Regions from separate parts of the Klebsiella sp. genome, predicted to be linked through region 2. Evidence: predicted binding sites of a transcription regulator. Region 2 holds the regulator's gene; the other holds the start of a gene.
The links. The regulator Fur, encoded in region 2, represses iron uptake genes when iron is present. The targets are predictions, from matches to a motif close to ATAATAATGAGAACNACTATCAA.
Positions count from the first base shown of each region.

Region 1: the regulator Fur is predicted to act here: its motif matches at 10,604-10,626, upstream of feoA (ferrous iron transporter A).

Region 1 is NZ_JAPUEW010000081.1:28,446-40,748, forward strand. It holds gene yiaO (2,3-diketo-L-gulonate TRAP transporter substrate-binding protein YiaO) at 1-981, shown strand, start outside; gene QVF11_RS24190 (FGGY-family carbohydrate kinase) at 985-2,481, shown strand; gene ulaD (3-keto-L-gulonate-6-phosphate decarboxylase UlaD) at 2,478-3,140, shown strand; gene QVF11_RS24200 (L-ribulose-5-phosphate 3-epimerase) at 3,133-3,993, shown strand; gene araD (L-ribulose-5-phosphate 4-epimerase) at 3,987-4,685, shown strand; gene envZ (two-component system sensor histidine kinase EnvZ) at 4,948-6,309, opposite strand; gene ompR (osmolarity response regulator transcription factor OmpR) at 6,306-7,025, opposite strand; gene greB (transcription elongation factor GreB) at 7,262-7,735, shown strand; gene QVF11_RS24225 (Tex family protein) at 7,986-10,322, shown strand; gene feoA (ferrous iron transporter A) at 10,734-10,961, shown strand; gene feoB (Fe(2+) transporter permease subunit FeoB) at 10,989-12,303, shown strand, end outside.
Region 2 is NZ_JAPUEW010000075.1:119,008-131,310, reverse strand. It holds gene QVF11_RS22635 (sugar ABC transporter ATP-binding protein) at 1-552, opposite strand, end outside; gene QVF11_RS22630 (ABC transporter substrate-binding protein) at 658-1,524, opposite strand; gene QVF11_RS22625 (zinc-binding dehydrogenase) at 1,798-2,871, opposite strand; gene QVF11_RS22620 (DeoR/GlpR family DNA-binding transcription regulator) at 2,988-3,785, opposite strand; gene QVF11_RS22615 (arginine:ornithine antiporter) at 4,119-4,538, opposite strand; gene pgm (phosphoglucomutase (alpha-D-glucose-1,6-bisphosphate-dependent)) at 4,598-6,238, opposite strand; gene seqA (replication initiation negative regulator SeqA) at 6,271-6,819, opposite strand; gene ybfF (esterase) at 7,003-7,776, shown strand; gene ybfE (LexA regulated protein) at 7,910-8,203, shown strand; gene fldA (flavodoxin FldA) at 8,354-8,884, shown strand; gene fur (ferric iron uptake transcriptional regulator) at 9,176-9,628, shown strand; gene QVF11_RS22580 (ChiQ/YbfN family lipoprotein) at 9,699-10,031, opposite strand; gene chiP (chitoporin ChiP) at 10,079-11,482, opposite strand; gene glnS (glutamine--tRNA ligase) at 11,921-12,303, opposite strand, start outside.

The sequences.
Region 1 (12,303 bases), on a different contig from region 2:
CTACGTTCTGTTACCTACACATTATTAATGGCTGGTCTGGTTACATTTACTATGTCATCTCAGGCAGCACAATCCTTACGTTTTGGTTATGAAACCTCACAAACAGACTCGCAGCATATTGCGGCGAAAAAATTCAATGAGCTCTTAAAAGAAAAAACCAATGGCGAGTTGGTTTTAAAACTCTTTCCTGACAGTACGCTGGGTAATGCGCAGGCGATGATCAGCGGCGTGCGTGGCGGCATGATCGACATGGAAATGTCCGGCTCAAATAACTTTGCCGGTCTGGCTCCGGTGATGAATCTGCTGGACGTCCCTTTCCTGTTCCGCGATACCGCGCACGCGCACAAAACGCTTGATGGAAAAGTCGGTGATGAGCTGAAAAAAGATCTCGAACCCAAGGGATTAAAAGTGCTGGCCTACTGGGAAAACGGTTGGCGCGATGTCACCAACTCTCGTGCGCCGGTGAAAACGCCGGCTGATTTGAAAGGATTAAAAATCCGGACCAACAACAGCCCAATGAATATTGCCGCATTTAGAATCTTCGGCGCTAATCCCATTCCTATGCCATTTGCCGAAGTCTATACCGGCCTCGAAACCCGTACGATTGATGCCCAGGAACACCCTATCAACGTCGTGTGGTCAGCAAAATTCTATGAGGTACAGAAATACCTCTCCCTCACCCATCACGCATATTCACCTCTGCTGGTCGTGATCAATAAATCTAAATTCGACTCCCTGAGCCCGAATATCCAGCAAGCGCTGCTGAGTTCTGCCAAAGAAGCGGGTGACTACCAGCGAAAACTGGTCGCCGAAGATCAGCAAAAAATTATCGATGGCATGAAAGAAGCTGGCGTTGAAGTCCTGACCGACATCGACCGTAAAGCCTTTAGTGACGCACTCGGTACGCAGGTACGCGATATGTTCCTGAAAGACAACCCGCAGGGCGCCGACCTTCTGAAAGCCGTGGATGAGGTGCAATAAGTCATGAGCAATTACTGGCTGGGGTTAGATTGTGGTGGGAGTTGGCTAAAAGCCGGATTGTACGATGGCGCAGGCCGGGAAGTAGCTGTGCAACGCCTGCCGCTGCACGCTTTAAGCCCGCAGCCAGGCTGGGTTGAACGCGATATGACCGAGTTGTGGCAGCAGTGCGCTTCGGTCATCAGCAAACTGCTGGCGCACACGGGGGTGAATGGTTCACAAATCCGTGGTCTGGGTATTTCAGCTCAGGGGAAGGGCCTGTTTCTGTTAGATAAAAGCGATCGGCCATTAGGTAAAGCGATGCTCTCTTCCGATCGTCGCGCCATGGAAATCGTCCAGCGCTGGCAAAAAGAGGAGATTCCCCAAAAACTCTACCCGCTGACTCGGCAAACCCTCTGGACCGGGCATCCGGTCTCCCTTTTACGCTGGGTAAAAGAGAATGAGCCGCAGCGCTACGCGCAGATAGGCTGCGTGATGATGACGCATGACTATCTGCGCTGGTGCTTAACCGGCATGAAGGGCTGCGAAGAGAGCAATATCTCCGAGTCCAATCTCTACAACATGGCGACGGGTCAGTACGACCCTCGCCTGACCGAATGGCTGGGCATCAGCGAAATCAACGGCGCACTGCCCCCCATCGTCGGCTCAGCAGAAATATGCGGGGAAATCACCGCTCAGGCAGCCGCCATCACTGGTCTGGCGGCGGGCACCCCCGTCGTCGGCGGCCTGTTTGACGTGGTTTCCACCGCACTCTGCGCCGGTATTGAAGATGAATACACCCTCAATGCAGTAATGGGTACCTGGGCCGTCACCAGCGGTATCGCTCACGGTCTGCGCGACCATGAGGCGCATCCTTACGTCTATGGCCGCTACGTCAATGACGGGCAGTACATCGTTCACGAAGCCAGCCCGACCTCTTCCGGCAATCTGGAGTGGTTCACCGCCCAGTGGGGGGAGATCTCTTTCGATGAAATTAATCAGGCCGTTGCCAGCCTGCCGAAAGCCGGTAGCGACCTCTTTTTTCTCCCGTTTCTCTACGGCAGCAACGCCGGGCTGGAGATGACCTGCGGTTTTTACGGCATGCAGGCACTGCACACCCGCGCGCACCTGCTACAGGCGCTCTATGAAGGCGTGGTGTTCAGCCATATGACCCACCTCAACCGCATGCGTGAGCGCTTTACCGAGGTTCACACCCTGCGCGTCACCGGCGGCCCGGCGCACTCCGACGTCTGGATGCAGATGCTGGCGGACGTCAGCGGTTTACGCATTGAGCTGCCGCAGGTGGAGGAGACCGGCTGCTTTGGCGCGGCCCTCGCGTCTCGCGTCGGCACCGGCGTATATCGCAATTTCAGCGATGCCCAACGCGCTCTCCAGCACCCGGTGCGCACGCTGCTACCTGACATGACCGCACACACCCTCTATCAGCGCAAATACCGCCAATACCAAGATTTGATTGAAGCACTACAGGGCTATCACGCCCGTATTAAGGAGCACACATTATGAGCCGACCCCTACTGCAACTGGCGCTCGACCACACCAATCTGGAGGCCGCAAGCCGCGATGTTGCCCTGCTACAGGACCATGTCGATATCGTTGAAGCGGGCACCATCCTTTGTTTAACCGAAGGCCTTAGCGCGGTGAACGCCCTGCGAGCACAGTGCCCGGAAAAAATCATCGTTGCCGACTGGAAGGTGGCCGATGCTGGCGAAACCCTGGCGCAGCAGGCTTTTGGCGCTGGCGCTAACTGGATGACTATCATCTGCGCCGCACCGCTCGCCACGATCGAGAAAGGCCACGCCGTTGCCAAGTCCTGCGGCGGTGAAATTCAAATGGAACTGTTCGGTAACTGGACGCTGGACGACGCCCGAGACTGGTATCGCGTCGGGGTTCGCCAGGCGATTTATCACCGCGGACGCGATGCGCAGGCCAGCGGGCAGCTGTGGGGCGAAGCGGATCTGACGCGTATGAAAGCGTTGTCCGACATCGGCCTTGAACTATCGATTACCGGCGGTATTACCCCAGCGGATCTGCCGCTGTTCCGCGACATTAACGTCAAGGCGTTTATCGCCGGACGGGCGCTGGCAGGAGCCGCCCATCCGGCACAGGTCGCCGCCGAATTCCACGCCCAAATTGACGCCATCTGGGGAAAAAAGCATGCGTAATCATCCATTAGGTATTTACGAGAAAGCACTGGCGAAAGACCTCAGTTGGCCGGAGCGGCTGGTGCTGGCAAAAAGCTGCGGCTTTGATTTTGTCGAGATGTCGGTGGACGAAACTGATGAACGCTTGTCTCGTCTGGAGTGGACGCCGGCCCAGCGTGCATCGCTGGTGAGCGCGATGCTGGAAAGCGGCGTCGCCATCCCATCCATGTGCCTGTCCGCCCATCGTCGCTTCCCTTTCGGCAGCCGCGATGAAGCGGTTCGCGAGCGGGCGCGTGAAATCATGGCCAAAGCCATTCGCCTGGCGCGCGATCTCGGTATCCGCACCATCCAGCTGGCAGGTTACGACGTCTATTACGAAGAACACGACGAAGGCACCCAGCAACGTTTCGCCGAAGGGCTGGCCTGGGCGGTGGAACAAGCCGCAGCGGCTCAAGTGATGCTGGCGGTGGAGATCATGGATACCGCGTTTATGAACTCCATCAGTAAGTGGAAAAAGTGGGACGAGATGCTTTCGTCACCGTGGTTCACCGTTTATCCAGACGTCGGCAACCTCAGCGCCTGGGGAAACGACGTGACTGCCGAACTGAAGCTGGGCATCGACCGTATCGCCGCAATCCACCTGAAAGACACGCTGCCGGTGACCGGCGATAGCCCCGGACAGTTCCGCGACGTGCCGTTTGGCGAAGGTTGTGTTGATTTTGTCGGCATTTTTAAAACGCTGCATGAACTGAACTATCGCGGTTCATTTTTGATTGAGATGTGGACGGAGAAAGCCAGCGAGCCGGTGCTGGAAATTATCCAGGCGCGACGCTGGATTGAATCACGAATGCAGGAAGGAGGTTTCACATGTTAGAGCAACTGAAAGCCGAGGTGCTGGCGGCAAACCTGGCGCTTCCGGCGCACGGACTGGTCACCTTTACCTGGGGCAACGTCAGCGCGGTCGATGAGACGCGCAAACTGATGGTCATCAAGCCTTCCGGCGTTGAATATGAGGTGATGACCGCCGACGATATGGTGGTAGTAGAGATCGCCAGCGGTAAGGTCGTTGAAGGCAACAAAAAACCGTCGTCCGATACCGCGACCCATCTGGTGCTCTATCGCCGCTATCCACAGATCGGTGGGATCGTGCATACCCATTCCCGCCATGCGACGATCTGGTCGCAGGCCGGGCTCGACCTGCCCGCCTGGGGCACCACCCACGCCGACTATTTCTATGGCGCGATCCCCTGTACCCGACTGATGACCGTTGAGGAAATTAACGGCGAGTACGAGTATCAGACCGGCGAGGTGATTATTAAAACCTTTGAACAGCGCGGTCTCGATCCGGCGCAAATCCCGGCGGTATTAGTTCATTCACACGGCCCGTTCGCCTGGGGTAAAAATGCCGCTGACGCCGTGCACAACGCCGTGGTCCTTGAGGAGTGCGCCTATATGGGTCTGTTCTCACGCCAGCTGGCCCCGCAGTTGCCGGATATGCAGTCTGAACTGCTCGATAAACACTATCTGCGTAAACACGGCGCGAATGCCTATTACGGGCAAAACTAACGCCCGGCAATCCGTGGATGTCTCTGACTGAAATTTCGTGCGCGCTTTCCCGGGGGCGACGCTTAACGCGCCTTGCCCGGGCTACGGGTTCATGGGGTTTTGTAGCCCGGGCAGGTGCGCAGCACCGCCCCCGGGAAGCCACGAACCTCCGCGATCTGGTAGCCCGGATAAGGCGTCAGCCGCAATCCGGGGATATCTATGACTGAAATATCGCGCGGATTTGCCCGGGCGACAAAACCGGGCGCGCCGGGTTGTTGCAGACTTAACTCTCTTTGGTCGGTTTTATTGGCGGCAGGGCGCGATTCACCGGAACCGGAAACCAGGCACGAATCAATAACCCACCGCGCTCGCTGGAGCCCAGCTCCAGCTTGCCATTATGGTTATCGACAATACGCTGAACGATAGCTAACCCCAGGCCCGTTCCGCTGATGGTGCGGGCACTGTCACCACGAACGAACGGCTGGAACAGATGCTCGCGTTGCTCTGGTTTAATGCCCGGACCGTCATCCTCAACCTGAAACCATGCCCGACCACCTTCGCTCCCGCTGCTGACTTTAATCCAGCCGTTACCATAGCGGGCGGCGTTCACGACCATATTGGCCAACGCGCGCTTGATAGACAGCGGATGTATCCGCAGCGGAATTTCACCTGCCTGCAGGTCGGTGGCGATTTCACGCTCGTAGCCGCTTTCGGCCGCAATCACTTCACCCAACACCGAGTTAAGGTCCGCCAGCTCCATCGGCATCTCCTGGCCAGTGCGCAGGTAGTCGATAAACTGCTCGATGATGGCGTTGCACTCTTCAATATCTTTATTAATCGACTCGGCAAGGTAACCGTCCTCTTCGCTCATCATCTCCGTCGCCAGACGGATGCGCGTCAGCGGCGTACGCAGATCATGACTCACCCCGGCCATCAGCAGCGTACGGTCATCCGCTAGCTGTTTGACGCCCGCCGCCATATGGTTAAAGGCTCGGGTTACCGAACGAACTTCCGATGCGCCGTATTCGCGCAACGGTGGAGGAATAATGCCTCGCCCGACCTGAAGCGCTGCGTGCTCCAGGTCGACAAGAGGTCGGTTCTGAATTCGAATAAAGAGCCAGGCGCCGCCAATCGCCAACAGCATAATCGCCAGGGTATAGCGGAACAGCGGCGAGAAGTCGCCCTGATGGATTTCGGTCAGCGGGACGCGCACCCAGATATTGGGCGAGAGCCAGGTTTTCAGCCAGACCACGGGGGAGCTTTTGTTCACCTCAACCCGCACCTCGGTCGGCCCGCCCAGCTGATGCGCCATCTGCTGACTTAAGAATTCGTAATGCTGCGCCCAGCGCAGGCCTGCGTCTTCCGCCGCTTCATTGGAATAAAGCGAAATGCCCAGCTCGCGGTAAATCTCGCGCCGAAACGCCGGCGGCACCACCAGTTGGGTGCCATCTTCCAGTTGCAGCTTATCGGTCATCAGCATACGGACTTCGTAGGCCAGAACCTTATTAAACTGCTGAAGACTCGGCAGGATCGCGAAATTCAGCACCACTAAATAGGTCGTCACCAGACTGACGAACAGCAAGGTGACAATCAGTAGCAGGGTGCGGGCAAATGAGCTTCGCGGCGAAAAGCGCACGCGTTTCATGCCTTAGCGCCGTCCGGTACGAAGACGTAGCCCAGGCCCCAAACGGTCTGGATATAGCGTGGATGTGCTGGATCTTCTTCCACCATGCGGCGCAGGCGGGAGATTTGTACGTCGATGGAACGCTCCATTGCCGAGTACTCACGGCCACGGGCGAGGTTCATCAGCTTATCGCGGGACAGCGGCTCACGCGGGTGGCTAACCAGCGCTTTCAGCACCGCGAATTCACCGCTGGTCAGCGGCATTGGCTCATCTTCACGGAACATCTCGCGAGTGCCGAGGTTCAGTTTGAACTTACCGAAGGCGATAACCGCTTCTTCTTGTGACGGCGCACCCGGCAATTCGTTGGCCTGGCGGCGCAGCACGGCGCGGATACGGGCCAGCAGTTCACGTGGGTTAAACGGTTTTGGAATGTAGTCGTCAGCGCCGATTTCCAGGCCAACGATACGATCAACCTCTTCCCCTTTTGCCGTCACCATAATGATCGGCATCGGGTTGCTTTGGCTACGCAGGCGACGGCAAATGGACAGGCCATCTTCGCCAGGTAGCATGAGATCCAACACCATCAGGTGGAAGGATTCACGGGTCAGCAGGCGATCCATCTGTTCAGCGTTCGCCACGCTACGAACCTGGAAGCCCTGCTCGGTCAGATAACGTTCGAGTAGCGCACGCAGGCGCATGTCGTCATCGACAACCAGAATCTTATAATTCTCTTGCATTGTTTATACTCCCAAAGGTTCACTGCATTTGTCAGTGCGTATTCTCAAAAAAGCCCGGGTCGCTCACCAGCGAAATCTGGTATATATTCCAGGCTAAATTGTTACAAAGCATATTTAACAGCAGCTTAAGTATACATTTAAGCATAAGACACATTATTTATCCTGTCGGTATTATTACGTGCGACGAATTGTGCGCACCATCGCACAAAGATGTGTAACAGGAACCAGGACTCTCGATGAAAACGCCGCTGATCACCCGTGAAGGGTATGAAAAACTTAAAAAAGAGATGGATTATCTGTGGCGCGAAGAGCGCCCGGAAGTCACAAAAAAAGTGACCTGGGCGGCGAGCCTCGGCGACCGCAGCGAGAACGCCGACTACCAGTACAACAAAAAACGCCTGCGCGAAATCGACCGCCGGGTGCGCTATCTGACCAAATGCCTTGAGCATCTGAAAATCGTGGATTACTCCCCGCAGCAGGAAGGCAAGGTGTTCTTCGGCGCGTGGGTGGAGATTGAAAACGATGATGGCGATACCAAGCGCTTTCGCATCGTCGGCTACGATGAAATCTTCGGGCGCAACGACTACATCTCAATTGATTCGCCAATGGCGCGCGCGCTGCTGAAAAAAGAGGTCGGCGACCTGGCTATCGTTAACACACCTGCGGGGGAAGCCGCCTGGTACGTGAATGAGATTGAATACGTCAAATAAGAGCCTATCCCATTAGGGCTATTTTGCTTGCCATTTTGAACCTGGGCAGTGCTCAGAATCCTCACGTACTACGTGTACGCTCCGGTTCTTCCGCGCTGTCCGTGTTCAAACTGTCTTCGCCAATTACGCCTACTGAGATAGGCTCTAAGCCCTGGAACATTCCGAGAGGCTTTGGTCGTGGCTGGCATTTTGCTGTGTCAGTCCGTATAACTATCCCCCTGATTTTTGATCCTAAAGATGAATTAAACCCATGATGAATGATTCGCTCTGCCGCATTATTGCGGGTGAACTTCAGGCCAGGGCTGAACAGGTAGAAGCTGCCGTTCGCCTGCTTGATGAAGGGAACACCGTGCCGTTTATCGCACGCTATCGTAAAGAAGTCACCGGCGGTCTGGATGACACGCAGCTGCGTAATCTGGAAACCCGCCTGGGTTATCTGCGTGAACTCGAAGACCGCCGCCAGACGATCCTCAAGTCCATCGGCGAACAAGGCAAACTGACCGAGGCGCTGGAAAAAGCCATCAACGGTACGTTGAGTAAAACCGAGCTTGAAGACCTCTATCTGCCGTACAAACAAAAACGCCGCACGCGTGGGCAAATCGCCATTGAAGCCGGACTGGAGCCGCTGGCTGAACTGCTGTGGAACGAACCGTCCCACGATCCAGAAACCGAAGCCGTCAAATATATCGACGCCGATAAAGGCGTCGCGGATAGCAAAGCCGCTCTCGATGGTGCGCGCTATATCCTGATAGAGCGTTTCGCTGAAGATGCCGGGCTGCTGGCTAAAGTGCGTGATTATCTGTGGAAGAACGCCCACCTGGTCGCGACCGTGGTAAGTGGGAAAGAAGAGGAAGGGGCGAAATTCCGCGACTACTTCGATCACCACGAACCGATTTCTACCGTGCCGTCACATCGTGCTCTGGCCATGTTCCGCGGCCGCAACGAAGGCGTGCTGCAACTCTCTCTGAATGCCGATCCGCAGTTTGACGAGCCACCGAAAGAGAGCCATGGCGAGCAAATTATTATCAACCATCTCGGCCTGCGCTTGAATAACGCTCCTGCGGATAGCTGGCGTAAAGGCGTGGTGAGCTGGACGTGGCGTATCAAGGTGCTGATGCACCTCGAAACCGAGCTGATGGGCACCGTGCGCGAACGTGCGGAAGACGAAGCGATCAACGTTTTCGCCCGCAACCTGCATGACCTGCTGATGGCGGCCCCGGCCGGGCTACGCGCTACTATGGGTCTCGATCCCGGCCTGCGTACCGGCGTGAAGGTGGCGGTTGTCGACGGCACCGGCAAACTGGTCGCCACCGATACCATTTACCCGCATACCGGGCAGGCCGCCAAAGCGGCGGTGGCGGTAGCTGCGTTGTGTGAAAAACACAATGTTGAACTGGTGGCGATCGGCAACGGTACCGCCTCGCGTGAAACCGAACGCTTCTTCCTCGACGTGCAGCAACAGTTCCCGAAAGTGACCGCGCAGAAGGTGATCGTCAGCGAAGCGGGCGCTTCCGTCTATTCCGCCTCAGAACTGGCGGCGCTGGAGTTCCCGGACCTCGACGTTTCCCTGCGCGGCGCGGTTTCTATCGCCCGCCGTCTTCAGGATCCGCTTGCCGAACTGGTGAAAATCGACCCGAAATCCATCGGGGTTGGCCAGTATCAGCATGATGTCAGCCAGTCGCAGCTGGCGCGTAAGCTGGATGCGGTGGTTGAAGACTGCGTGAACGCCGTTGGCGTGGACCTCAACACGGCATCGGTACCACTGCTCACCCGCGTTGCCGGTCTGACCCGCATGATGGCGCAAAATGTTGTCGCCTGGCGTGATGAAAACGGTCAGTTCCAGAACCGCCAGCAACTGCTTAAAGTCAGCCGTCTGGGGCCAAAAGCGTTTGAACAGTGCGCGGGCTTCCTGCGTATCAACCACGGCGACAACCCGCTGGACGCCTCAACCGTGCACCCGGAAGCGTATCCGGTGGTTGAGCGAATTCTGGCGGCGACGCAGCAGGCGCTGCAAGATCTGATGGGTAACAGCAGCGAATTACGCAACCTACGAGCCGTTGATTTCACCGATGACAAATTCGGTGTGCCGACGGTTTCCGACATCATCAAAGAGCTGGAAAAACCGGGTCGCGACCCGCGTCCTGAGTTTAAAACCGCCCAGTTCGCCGATGGCGTCGAAACGATGAACGACCTGCTGCCGGGGATGATCCTCGAAGGCGCGGTCACCAACGTCACCAACTTCGGCGCGTTTGTTGATATCGGCGTGCATCAGGACGGTCTGGTGCACATCTCTTCGCTGTCGAATAAGTTCGTTGAAGACCCGCACACCGTGGTCAAAGCGGGCGATATCGTGAAGGTCAAAGTGATGGAAGTTGACCTACAGCGTAAGCGTATCGCCCTGACGATGCGCCTGGACGAACAGCCTGGCGAAACCAATGCCCGTCGCGGCGGCGGGAATAACGATCGCCCTCAGGGCAATCGCCCGGCGGCAAAAGCGGCTAAGCCACCACGCGGTCGTGACGCACAGCCTGCGGGCAACAGCGCGATGATGGACGCGCTGGCCGCAGCAATGGGTAAAAAACGCTAGCCCCCCTTTTCGGCCCCTCTTGCTGAGGGGCCGCTTCTCCTCGGCCATTCGCCATATTGCGCAAACAAGCATCAGTATTTTCTTATAACTTCTTAATAAGCGTGAATTGAATTTCTGAGATTAATATTTTCATTTTGTTAACTAACGAAACCTTAATTAAACATTAAGAAATAAGAATAATTATTATCTCAGTGGCGATAACAAAATCGACTTTGCTCAATATCAACAAAAGCTCAATTTTCCGGCTAAACATAGAATCTATCGCATTATATGTATTGATGATAAAAACTATTCTCATTATCATTATTCTCAGTGAGTATTTATTATTCTTCGTTGGCTACGGTCCCAGGCGCTTCACCTCCGGCGCATACGGAAAACTCTCTTTCAGTTAGCGATATACAAGTAGGTCCTATGCAATTCACACCTGATAGTGCGTGGAAAATCACTGGTTTCTCCCGCGATATTAGCCCGGCTTATCGGCAGAAACTTCTGTCCCTCGGGATGCTGCCCGGCTCTTCTTTTAATGTGGTTCGCGTGGCGCCGCTTGGCGATCCTATTCACATTGAAACCCGACGTGTGAGCCTGGTATTACGCAAAAAGGATTTAGCGTTAATTGAGCTGGAAGCAGTTGCACAATAACGCCTGACCGGCACTAAGAGCATGAATATGAAAAAATTAACCATTGGTTTAATTGGTAATCCTAATTCCGGTAAGACGACGCTATTCAACCAACTCACCGGCGCGCGTCAGCGTGTGGGCAACTGGGCCGGAGTCACCGTTGAGCGTAAAGAGGGTGGTTTCAACACCACCGATCATCAAGTCACGCTGGTCGACCTTCCTGGCACCTATTCCCTGACCACTATCTCTTCGCAAACCTCGCTGGATGAGCAAATTGCCTGCCACTACATCCTCAGCGGTGATGCCGACATGCTGATTAACGTGGTTGATGCATCCAATCTGGAACGTAACCTCTACCTGACCCTGCAACTGCTGGAACTAGGCATTCCCTGCGTAGTCGCGTTGAACATGCTTGATATCGCGGAAAAACAAAAAATCCGTATTGATGTCGATGCGCTGGCAGCGCGCCTCGGTTGCCCGGTTATTCCGCTGGTTTCCACCCGTGGACGCGGTATCGAAGCCTTAAAAATGGCTATCGACCGTCATCAGGAAAACCAATCTATTGAGCTGGTGCACTATCCGCAGCCGCTGCTGCGCGAAGCGGACAAGCTGGCGCAAGCGATGGCGCAGAACATCCCGCCACGTCAGCGTAGCTGGCTGGGTTTGCAGATGCTGGAAGGCGATATTTACAGCCGTGCCTATGCTGGTGACGCCGCCCACAAGCTGGACAGTGCGCTGGCGCATCTGAGCGAAGAGCTGGACGACCCGGCGCTGCATATTGCCGATGCGCGTTACCAAAGCATTGCCGCCATTTGTGATGCGGTCAGCAACACGTTGACCTCCGAGCCAAGTCGTTTCACTGCGGCGATGGATAAAATTATCCTCAACCGTTTCCTTGGGCTGCCGGTCTTTCTATTCGTCATGTACCTGATGTTCTTACTGGCGATCAACATCGGTGGTGCACTGCAGCCAATCTTTGATGGCGGTTCTGTGGCTATCTTTATCCACGGCATTCAGTGGATCGGCTATACCCTGCATTTCCCGGACTGGCTAACCATTTTCCTCGCCCAGGGAATCGGCGGCGGTATTAATACCGTGCTGCCGCTGGTGCCGCAAATCGGCATGATGTACCTGTTCCTCTCCTTCCTTGAAGACTCCGGCTACATGGCGCGGGCGGCGTTTGTGATGGACCGCCTGATGCAAGCGCTGGGGCTGCCGGGGAAATCCTTCGTGCCGTTGATTGTTGGTTTTGGCTGTAACGTGCCGTCGGTGATGGGCGCACGTACCCTTGATGCGCCGCGCGAGCGCCTGATGACCATCATGATGGCGCCGTTTATGTCCTGCGGCGCGCGGCTGGCAATCT
Region 2 (12,303 bases):
CATCACGCGAAAAAGGTGTTCCGCTTCGCTTGGGGTTAAGGTGGCAGTCGGTTCATCGAGGATCAGAATACGGGCATCCAGCGAGAGCGCTTTGGCAATTTCCACGAACTGCTGCTCAGCCACGCTGAGATGGCAAATTTGCTCATCGGGATCCAGCGTCACGCCGAGCTCTTTAAAGATCCTGAGAGCCTCGCGGCGCATGGTTTTACGGTCTAATAAACCAAATGGATTCACTTTCTCGCGATTGAGAAAAATATTCTCATAGGCATTAAGATAGGGAATAAGAGAAAATTCCTGAAAAATAATCCCAACGCCGCACTGAATGGCATCGCGATAATTATGAAAATGCTGCTGCTTGCCATCAATAAAAATGTTGCCGGTATCCGGTTGATATATCCCACAGAGGATTTTCATCAACGTGGATTTACCCGCGCCATTTTCACCGAGTAAAGCATGCACCTCCCCTCGCCCAAGGGTAATATTGACATTATCGAGCGCCTTGACTCCGGGGAAGCTTTTACTGACATTTTTGACTTCCAGTAAGCTGGGCATGAACATCGCTCCATGACGACACGATAATATATCGTGCCATACTTTAATAAGAATCCACGACGGCCCACGAACTTAATCGCGAGCCGTTATGGAGTAATAACGCTCTTACCAATGGAAATCTTTGGCGTTTGTTTTATCAATAAGCTTCACATCAACAGGAATCTCTTTCGGAATATTCGCGCCCCAATGTTTAGCCAGCGCAATACCTAAACCGATACGTAACTGGTCGCGCGGAAACTGCGCTGCAGTCGCAATAAATGGCGTATTGCCTTTGGCAATTTCAGCTACCGCTTCCGGCGAACCGTCGACGCTAACTAACTTCACATCACGGCCGGAAGACTGAATAGCCGCCAGCGCACCAAGAGAGCCAACGTCGTTAACGCTGAAAATACCGTTTAGCGTTGGATTGGATTGCAGCATATTTTCCGTCACGCTCATGGAGGTATCGCGTTCTTGCTTGCCGTTCAGTTTGGTAATGACTTTAATATTAGGATGCTTTTTCATCGCATCTTCAAAACCACGAACGCGTTCCAGAATAGGTACCACGGGAATGCCATCGAGAATCGCGACGTTGCCTTTATCCCCCAGCGCTTTGGCTAAATGCTCACCGGCAATAAAACCTGCGTCATAGTTTTTAGAACCGACAAATGAGTCAATAGGCCCGTTTGCCTGGGCATCAATCGCTACCACCACCACACCTGCTTTTTTCGCCGCCAGAACTGCCGTTTCCGCGCCTACGCTATCAGCTGGGTTGATCAGCAGAATATCAATTTTCTTCTGCAACATATCCTCAACGTCGCTAATCTGCTTGGAGACATCATGCGCAGCATCAGCAGTATATACAGTGGCATTAATATCTTTCGCCGACTGCTCAAGTGACTCTTTCATGGTGACAAAATATTCGTTATTCAATTCCTGGAACGACATACCGATAGTTAGCGGCTTAGCATTAACGCAGGCGACCATACTCATCGCCAGAAGTCCTGAGAGTAATGCTTTCGTATTCAATTTTACAGGCATTCAATATCTCCTTTTTGAGTTATGCGCTAAAGGATAAAAATTATCCTTTAGCGTTTTCATGGTGCGAATGTTGCCTGATAGCCTGAGCAATAAATTAACGACCGGTAGACATCATCAGACCACCGATATTTACCCCAGTTATCACCATGATACAAATCCAGTATTTATTTAGCCTCCATTTATTTCAATGTAGTGACACTCAAAATAAATGAAACTATTTAATTTTTATGGTTTAATAACGACCTTGATAGAATCCAGCGATTTTGCCATTTCAAACGCCGCTTTCCACTCATCGATAGAATAGAAATGAGTGACGACACCTTTCGCAGTCAGCAGGCCGCGCTCAAAGAGATCGATGGCGATTTCATAGCTGTACGGGCCAAGATGCGCACCGCGAATATCCAGCTCTTTTCGGTCGCCAATGATCGACCAGTCGGCGGTGGTTTCTTTACCAAACACGCTGAATTCGACGAAACGACCCAGTTTACGAATCATCTCCAGTCCCTGGGTAACGCCAATCGGCGCGCCGGTAGCTTCAATGTAGACGTCGCAGCCGTAGCCTTCGGTCATGGCTTTAACAATGGCAACGGCGTCTTCTTTGGCTGCATTGATAACCACATCCGCACCAAACTCTTTCGCCAGCGCCAGACGGTCTTCCATGGTGTCGATCACCACCAACTTTTTCGGCGTCTTAAGATGCGCGACCTGTACCATGCACAGACCCAGCGGGCCGGCACCAGCGATAACAACAACATCATCCAGATCGATATCCCCACGGCGTACCGTATGGATAGCACAGGCCATTGGTTCGATAAGCGCCGCATCTTCTTCACTTAATGATTCGGGGATTTTGTGAATAATCGCCCTTTCGGAGAAGCGCATATATTCAGCCATACCGCCATCGGCAACATCCTTTTGAAAACCATAAATATCATGGGTTTCACACATCCAGTATTTCCCGGTTTTACAGAAGCGACATTCATGACAAGGTACAATCTGCTCCGCCAGAATACGATCGCCAATTTTTAATTTATATTTTTCTGCCGAGCCGGGGCCTAATTCAGCAACTCGGCCATAGAATTCATGTCCTGGCACCACTGGCGTTTTCACCCATGGGTTTTCACCCCAAAACATCGGTGCGCCGTCCTGGGCTTTGCAATCACCAGCACATATTCCACAGCCATCAACTTTAATAACCACTTCTTTTTCTTGTGCTACCGGGCGCGTAATCTTTTCAAAGCGGTAATCCTGGGGACCATGGCACACAACAGCTTTCATATCTTCAGGTAATTGTTCCATCGTAAACCTCATTTTCGGATAAGTAATGAAGATGGATAGTATTGCTGACGCAATTATCCTCCACCTGGCACAAGAGTCGTGAGATGATGATGCAAATGAATTATTACGTAGAGAGTTTAACTGGTCTCTACGATTTTCAGGCATTCCTGACGATAGATATCCTTTGGTAACTTATTAGTAATAAGAACATCAATATCTGCCAGGTCACATATTTTATATAATGAATAACGTTCAAATTTACTGCTATCTACCATCAGAATTTTTTGGTCGGCCACTTTCAGCATTTCCTGTTTCAGACGCACGTTGACTTCATTGCTATCTTTGATTTCCAGGCCAGAATCAAGGCCCTGGCAAGAAAAGAACAATTTATTGACCTTAAAGTTATTAATAATAAATTCAGCTACCGGCCCATGAAAATCGCCGTGTCTTTCAGAATATTCACCACCCACGCTGACAATTCTTATTTTCTTTCGGCAGGCCAATGTCTGAATAATATTTAATGAATTGGTAATTACCGTCAGTTCGATATCGGGCAACTGCCGTGCTAAAAACCAGCATGAACTGCTATTGTCCATAATAATGCATTCATGCTCATGAATGTACTGTAATGCGCTTTTGGCAATACGCATTTTTCGCTCTGGCTGCTCTTTTGTTCGCTTAATAAATGCTTCAGCTTTATCGACAAAATTCCCATTATTTGTGGGATTATCCACATCTAAAAATGATGCATTATTTTCTGAAATCATCGCGCCGCCAAAGCTACGGACCAATTTTTTATTTTTGGCGAGCACAGTTAAATCTCGGCGAATAGTTTCTGGAGACACGCCAAATATTCGCGACAATTCATTGACTCTAGCACAACCGTTTTCAACGACAAATTCCAGAATTAATGAGTGACGTTTAACTTGTAACATATAAGTTCTCAAGAAAGCATCCAGGATTTAATGACATAAATGTAACAAAATCATCCATATCATTAAGTGATTCAAATCATACAAAATCAAAACAAGCGTTCAGCTTTTTTTAATTTGAAGCTGATCATATATTTAAAGAAAGTTGCATTTCTTAAGATGGGATTTTGTGACAATGGTAGCAAAATATAACTTCATTGATGCCCAGGCACTCAACTTCAATCTACAGAATGGGCAAACCCGGTCAAAAAAATAATACCCGTTTGTGCCCGATTCAGTCATTGCAGAATGCGCATAATCTGTATTGTCGCGATAGCAGGTCAAATAACCTCGTGGTCAAACCTTACGGCAGCGCCATAGCGTCACCACTTTCGCCGCTTCCGAGAGTAGTAAAAGCCCGATAAAGAACACTATCCCCTTGAACCCCATTTCACGCAGCATCCATAACACCAGCGAAAGCGACGGCAGCATAAAGACCAGCCGTAACGGCGTTTGCGCCCATGTCAGCCACAGGGCATAGCGGCTCTGACGCAAGAATAGAATCATCGACACGGGAATACTGATTATCAACAAAAAATTAAGCGGGAACAGCCAGGCGGCCGCGGAGCCGTAGGTATGCAGGAGCTGGAGATATGCGAGGATATCGTCGTAGAACGGTACGCGTCGGTGATAGAGGTTCCAGCCGACAAACTCAATGAGATAAAAAAGATCCATCCCAGCCCAAAACCAAAAGACTTTTTTACGTTTCAGTTTCATCGCACTCCTTGCGAAAAAAACAGGCCCTGAAAAGGGCCTGATTATGATGATGACTTAGCTTATGCGTTTTTCAGCACTTCGCTGACAATCTCCACCGCTTCTTTCTCAATCTGCTGACGGTGCTCAGCGCCAAGGAAGCTTTCACAGTAGATTTTGTAAGCGTCTTCAGTACCTGACGGACGCGCAGCAAACCAGCCGTTCTCGGTCATCACCTTCAGACCGCCAATTGCCGCACCGTTGCCCGGAGCTGCGGTCAGACGCGCGGTAATCGGGTCACCGGCCAGCGTGCTGGCGCTTACCATTTCCGGAGAGAGCTTAGACAGCGCTGTTTTCTGGGCAGAAGTTGCTGAAGCCTGCAGACGGTTGTAGCTTGGCGCGCCGAAACGTGCTGCCAGTTCATCATAGTGCTGCTGCGGGTTTTTCCCGGTCACCGCGGTGATTTCCGCCGCCAGCAGGCACATGATGATGCCGTCTTTGTCGGTAGACCATGGCGTGCCGTCGAAACGCAGGAACGAAGCGCCCGCGCTCTCTTCGCCGCCGAAGCCGAAGCTACCGTCGAACAGACCATCAACGAACCATTTAAAACCAACCGGTACTTCCACCAGCTTGCGGCCTAAGTCATTCACAACGCGGTCGATCATTGCCGAGGAGACCAGAGTCTTACCGACAGCAACATCTTTGCCCCACTGCGGGCGATGCTGGAACAGGTAGTTTATCGCCACCGCCAGGTAGTGGTTCGGATTCATTAACCCGGCTGGCGTCACGATACCGTGGCGGTCGTAATCCGGGTCGTTAGCAAAGGCCAGGTCGAACTTGTCGCGCAGCGCCAGCAGGCCCGCCATGGCACACTCGGAGGAGCAGTCCATACGGATCGCGCCGTCTTTATCGAGGTGCATAAAGCGGAAAGTCTGATCGACATTATCGTTAACGATAGTCAGGTTCAGCTTGTAGTACTCAGCAATGCGTTTCCAGTACTCAATACCGGAGCCGCCAAGCGGATCAACACCCAGCGTCAGGCCCGCTTTCTGGATAGCCGCCATATCGACGATATCCGCCAGCCCTTCGATAAACGGCTGCACCAGATCCAGCTCTTTGACGTGACCAGAGGCCAGCGCCGCATCAAGAGAAATGCGCTTCACGCCCTGCAGACCGGCAGCCAGCAGTTCGTTGGCACGGTTTTCTACTACTTTGGTGACGTTGGTATCAGCCGGGCCACCGTTCGGCGGATTGTACTTGATACCACCGTCTTCCGGCGGGTTATGGGACGGAGTGATGACGATGCCGTCAGCCTGTGGGCCGCCTTTCTTGTTGTGCACCAGAATCGCATTAGAAATCGCCGGCGTCGGGGTGAAACCGTTATTTTCCTGAACGATGACATCAACACCGTTCGCCGCCAGCACTTCCAGTACAGAAATGAAAGCGGGTTCGGATAGTGCGTGGGTGTCCTTCCCGACGTAGCATGGGCCGGTGATCCCGTTCTTTGCGCGGTCTTCAGCAATCGCCTGGGCAATCGCCAGAATATGCTGCTCGTTGAAGTTGTGGCGCGCCGCGCTGCCGCGATGGCCGGAGGTACCAAACTTCACCGCATGTTCCGCATTGCCCACTTCTGGCTTCAGCACATAGTACTGGGCGGTCAGTTGGGCGACGTTAATCAAATCACTCTGTTGCGCAGGTTGACCTGCGCGCTTATCGATTGCCATTGCCTGATCCTTCTGGTGCAAAAGTTAAATGACTAGATCGTACCGCAAACCTTTTCGATCAATTCAGCAGGGAACTGCATTGACTGCATGATATGTTCAATCATGCTGCATTTGCGGCCGGTATTGGTATTTGTAATAACCCACCACGGCGTGCCCGGAACCTGCTTAGGTTTTGTCTGATTACCATTTTTCTGTAGCGTCCGCTCATCTTCAGCGAAATAGACGCGAGTGCGCCCATGCAGAGACTCGGTCGCCTCGGCAAACGCTTTACTGTCTAAGGAATAGAGGGTAGTCAGAACCAGCATGAAACGGTTTACCGCGCGTTTTTGTTCGGCGTACTCATCAGATAGCAGCAGCTCGCGCATGGCGCGGACTTTATCCTTCAGAGGATTGGCGGGTTTCACTTCAACGACAGGCGTTGGCGCCGGAGCCGGAACGACTTTCGCTACCGGTGCGGCAGGCTGGGAAACGGCGGAAAACTTCAACATGCGCCGTAAAATGTCGGATGCACTCTCGCCAATATGCTTGGTGTGGCTGGCAATATAGCTATAGAGTTCATCATCAACTTCAATTGTTTTCATCTTAATCCAGTACGATATCTTTTCTGAATACAAGTTGTCGGGATTATAAGGACAAATCCCAACCGCGGATAGCGTCAAACCAGGATGGCGGTAAAACTCGGAAATCTTCCGGGTCTTGCAGCCGGATGGCAGAATGTCCAACATAATACCCTAACCCGACGGAGCGAAAAAAAGAACTTTGCCATGAAATTAAATAGCCGAGCGCAATCTGCACAGAATCCGCACAATAATCCCCCTATCGTCCTGGTCCATGGCCTTTTTGGCAGTCTGGATAACCTTGGGATCCTCGCCCGCGATCTGGTCGCTGACTACGATATTTTACAGGTCGATATGCGAAATCACGGTCTTTCCCCGCGCGCGCCAGAGATGACCTATGCCGCGATGGCTCAGGATTTGATTGATACTCTCAATGAATACCAAATAGAAAAAGCGACCTTTATTGGTCACTCAATGGGCGGTAAGGCGGTCATGGCGCTGAGCGCAATGGCCCCGGAGCGCATCGCTGGCCTGGTTGCGATTGATATTGCACCTGTGGATTATCACGTTCGTCGCCATGATGAAATCTTCGCCGCCATCAATGCCGTGACCGACGCGGGTGCCGCAACGCGTCAACAGGCGGCAGCGGTGATGCGCGAACACCTCAATGAAGAAGGCGTGATTCAGTTTCTGCTGAAATCCTTTGTGGAAGGTCAGTGGCGGTTTAACGTGCCGGTATTGTGGGAGCAATATGACAATATCGTCGGCTGGCAAACCATCCCCGCCTGGCCGCATCCGGCGCAGTTTATCCCCGGCGGTAACTCACCCTACGTAACCGATGCCTACCGTGAGGCTCTGCTGGCTCAATTCCCCCAGGCACGGGCCCATGTGATTGCCGGAGCCGGACATTGGGTACATGCAGAAAAACCAGAGGCTGTTTTACGGGCAATACGCCGTTATTTGACCTCCATAGCCGCGTAACTGGCTAAAATCTGCCCGACCGCGCGGCAGAATGCCCGCGGTCGTTGGCGCAGCCCCTCGCCTGATGTATTATGGCGGGCTATCTGCGTCGGCTATGCCCGACAGCTTGTTTCCCCCGAAGTCACTCTGAATCATGGCAAAAGAACAAACGGACCGTACGACATTAGATTTGTTCGCAACCGAGCGTCGGCCGGGTAGACCGAAAACCAATCCGCTTTCACGCGACGAACAGCTGCGTATCAACAAACGCAATCAGCTCAAGCGCGATAAAGTTCGCGGTTTGAAGCGCGTTGAGCTGAAGCTCAATGCCGATGCGGTTGATGCGCTCAATGAGCTGGCCGAAGCCCGCAACATGAACCGCAGCGATCTGATTGAAGAGATGCTGATGAACCAACTGGCGGCCCTGCGCAGCCAGGATAAAGCCTAAAACCCTCAAAAAATAAGCTTTCATGTAGCAGAGTGTGCAGTCGGGCGTGATTGCTGTTTCCGCGCCCTTCTCAGTTCTGCTATCATTGCCCCTATCTGTGGGCATTTAAGTCCCTACCACATCATTAAGTTTCAAGAGGTTATTTTACTCATGGCAATCATCGGCATCTTTTTTGGCAGCGACACCGGCAACACCGAAAATATTGCAAAAATGATTCAAAAGCAGCTTGGTAAAGATGTTGCTGATGTGCGCGACATTGCCAAGAGCAGCAAAGAAGATCTGCAAGCTCACGATATTCTGCTGCTCGGCATCCCAACCTGGTACTACGGTGAAGCACAGTGTGACTGGGATGATTTCTTCCCGACGCTGGAAGAAGTCGATTTCAACGGCAAACTGGTCGCGCTGTTTGGCTGCGGCGATCAGGAAGACTACGCTGAATACTTCTGTGATGCGCTGGGTACCATTCGCGACATCATCGAACCCCGCGGCGCCACTATCGTTGGTCACTGGCCGACCGCTGGATATCATTTTGAAGCATCTAAAGGTCTGGCAGATGACGACCACTTCGTGGGTCTGGCCATCGACGAAGACCGTCAGCCAGAACTGACTAACGAACGCGTGGAAAAATGGGTAAAACAGATTTCTGAAGAGCTGCACCTCGAAGAAATCAAGAATGCCTGAGTCTAAACGGCGTTATCGTCAGATTTCGCCGAATTAATAGATAAAAGCAATCAAAGTTATAGCTACAAGTTTTTAACTTTTAATCACATATCTGTACAATGTCCTCTGATTTAACGAGGTCACGTGAAGCACTTTGTAGCCAGTGCCTCGTTTTTGACAGCATACAAGGCCCGATGCTTGCAGTTTTCATTTCACCATGGCAGTTCTATAATGAGACGCATTACATCGGGTGATTCTCTGTATTACTTCCGTTGATGGAAGTAGATCGTTTAGCAACAGGACAGATTCCGCATGACTGACAACAATACCGCATTAAAGAAGGCTGGCCTGAAAGTGACACTTCCGCGATTAAAAATCCTGGAAGTCCTGCAGGAACCGGATAACCATCATGTCAGTGCGGAAGACTTATATAAACGCCTGATTGATATGGGTGAAGAGATTGGTCTGGCAACCGTCTATCGCGTACTGAACCAGTTCGACGACGCCGGCATCGTCACCCGTCATAATTTCGAAGGTGGTAAATCCGTTTTCGAGCTAACGCAACAGCATCATCACGATCATCTGATTTGCCTTGATTGCGGCAAAGTGATCGAATTTAGCGATGACTCAATTGAAGCTCGTCAACGTGAGATTGCCTCCCGACACGGTATTCGCCTCACCAACCACAGCCTGTACCTGTACGGTCACTGTGCAGAAGGCGATTGCCGCGAAGATGAACATGCCCACGACGCGGTGGAAAAGTAATTCCCCGTTGCGTAAGCAGCAAAAAGCCAACCTGACGGTTGGCTTTTTTTATGGCTACGAAAAGTAAAAATCAGGGTTTCGTGTTGTTGCTACGAATCTCTTTCCAAATCTGGTCACAGCGCGACTGTACTGCCTGATCGTTACCGGTTTTACGCGCCTGGATACATTGCTGGTAATCCAGTACTCGCACGCTTTCCTGGGTGGCGAACTGCTGATGCTGCTTCTCTTGCTTCAGAACGTCTAATACGCTCTGGCAGGCTTCGACTTTATCTGGGTTACCTTCAGCAGTATTAATACAGGCGCTGTAGGCATCTTTTAACTTTGAATCCTCTTTCGGCGCTGGCGACTGCGTGCAGGCAACCAGACCTGCCGCCACAATGGCGACAAGCAATAGCTTCTTCATAATCGACCTCGGGAAATTGCGGCAGGATCACGCCCGCCGCACTGGCATCAGAAAATGGTGAATGGAGCAATAACCATGAACTTCACGTCGCGCTCATCCTGGAAGATGTTGCCGTAGCCGCCGCTCCAGCTTGGGATATCGGAGTGGTTGTCGTATTGAGTAAAGTGCAGTTTAAACAGCGTACCCTTCGCGCGTCCTTCCTGTACGGTGTACATCGCATCCAGGCTATAGGCTGACTCTTCCAGACGTTTGTCAGGGTTGTAGTAAGCATCAGGAGAAGACATTTTTCCTGGTTTTGCATCCCATGCATAAACATAGGACGCGCCGAAGGCCCAACCCGGCATATTCCAGTTCTTCATGTCATACATCGCACCGAAGAACACCGCTTTTTCACCGTTGGCGTTGAAGTCAGAGCGGTTATCCCACCAGACATCCAGACGACCGTTAGATGAGGCGTAAGTCGGCGTCATACGCTGCAGGAAGTAGCCCTGCTGACCATCGGCTTTAACCCAGGTTCCTTCCAGGCGCAGGTCGAGAACATCAGCAACCTTATAGCCAAAGGTCAATGCCTGTAGCCAGGCGGTACCATCATAAATATCGTTCGCCCCGCCGTTGCTGACTTTATCGCGAGTACCGTAGAACTGGTAGCTGGTGGTTAGCGGCGTGCCTGCGACATCAAATTTGTAGCTGGCCTTAGCGAAATACTGGTCGATGTAACCCTGTGCCTGGCCAAATGCGGCTTCCAGCACGAGGTCATTTTTAAAATCATACTTGGCGCCGAGAGAGTGGAGATAATCAACCTTGGTTTTCTTGTCGTTCTGATAGAACTCATCCATCTCAATGTGCCACGGCGCTTTATATTCGTTTGTCCACATATAGGAGAAACTCAGCGCGCCCGCATCGCCGTAGTCAAAATTAGCACCGGCTTCAGCCCCCTGATAGGTACCCGGCATAAAGCTCCAGTGCGGAGCCAGCAAGGTTTGACCGGTAGGCTGGATATAGCCAGCACGCGCCCATGCCGGGCCAAATTTAAATTTGGCGGCTGCTTTGTACAGGCTGATCCCGCTCTTATCACCGGAATAGTCTTCATCGTAAGTTTTATTGCGTGAGGAGAAAGCGATTTCGTTCGGGTGTCCGCTGTCGCTGCTTTCACCCATTTCGATGGCGGTAAAGGCCGCAACATCAATGCCGAACATATCGGCGGCATAGCCGGACTGGAAGTCGAGGTTGGCGTTCCAGGTGGAATGAGAAAGGTTAGTTTTGTATTTGTCGCCGTCGGTCACATCTTTACGGTCACGTTCACGCTGCCAGTAATAGATGCCGCCGGTTAACGTTGAATCATCAATGAACCCTTCCGCTTTCGCATCCGGTACCATTGCAAAACCTGACAGTGCTGTCACACCGGCGATAGCCAGCGCCAGCGTACTACGTTTGCCACTAAACGTACGCATATGCATATCCTCTTTGACTTTTTAAAAACGCAGTTACCAAGGGCAACTAGCGAAAAAAATAAAATAAAACTGCTTAAAAAGTGGAGCGGTAAAATCCGCATAACCACTGGGTATAGACTATTTTTCGTGACGCGAATTATCAATCTCTTTCGGTGATCAAAGATGAAGATTATGACAAAGCGCACATAATCTATGTCTTTTTGTTTCAGTCGTAGATGTCATGCATTTGACGTGGAAGTGCTTGCTATATCAGAAAAAATAGGCGTAATGAAAGCGATTACATGATTTTATAGAGGATGACCGAAGGGACAAATAGTTGTGATTATTACAATCTGTAAACAAGATTAATTCGCATCGCGAAAATATGGGAATTTAATCTCCTGATTCTGAAATAAAAAAAACGCCGCTGTTTGCGGCGTTCTCATAAATAGCGGATAACTACGCGCCGGCTTTTGCCCAGGTGTCGCGCAGACCAACGGTACGGTTAAATACCAAATTGGTTGCGGTTGCATAGCGGCTGTCGAGGCAGAAGTAACCTTCACGCTCGAACTGGTATGCTTTTTCAGGCTGCGCCTGCGCCAGGCTTGGTTCAGCAAAACCCTGCTTGATAATCAGCGATTCCGGGTTCATGACCGACAGAAAATCATCAGCAGCACCGGGATTTGGCACGCTGAACAGACGATCGTACAGACGAATCTCTACCGGCAGCGCATGCGCTGCGCTCACCCAGTGAATCACACCCTTCACCTTGCGACCATCAGCCGGATCTTTGCTCAGAGTGTCAGCATCGTAGGTACAGAAGATAGTGGTGATATTACCTT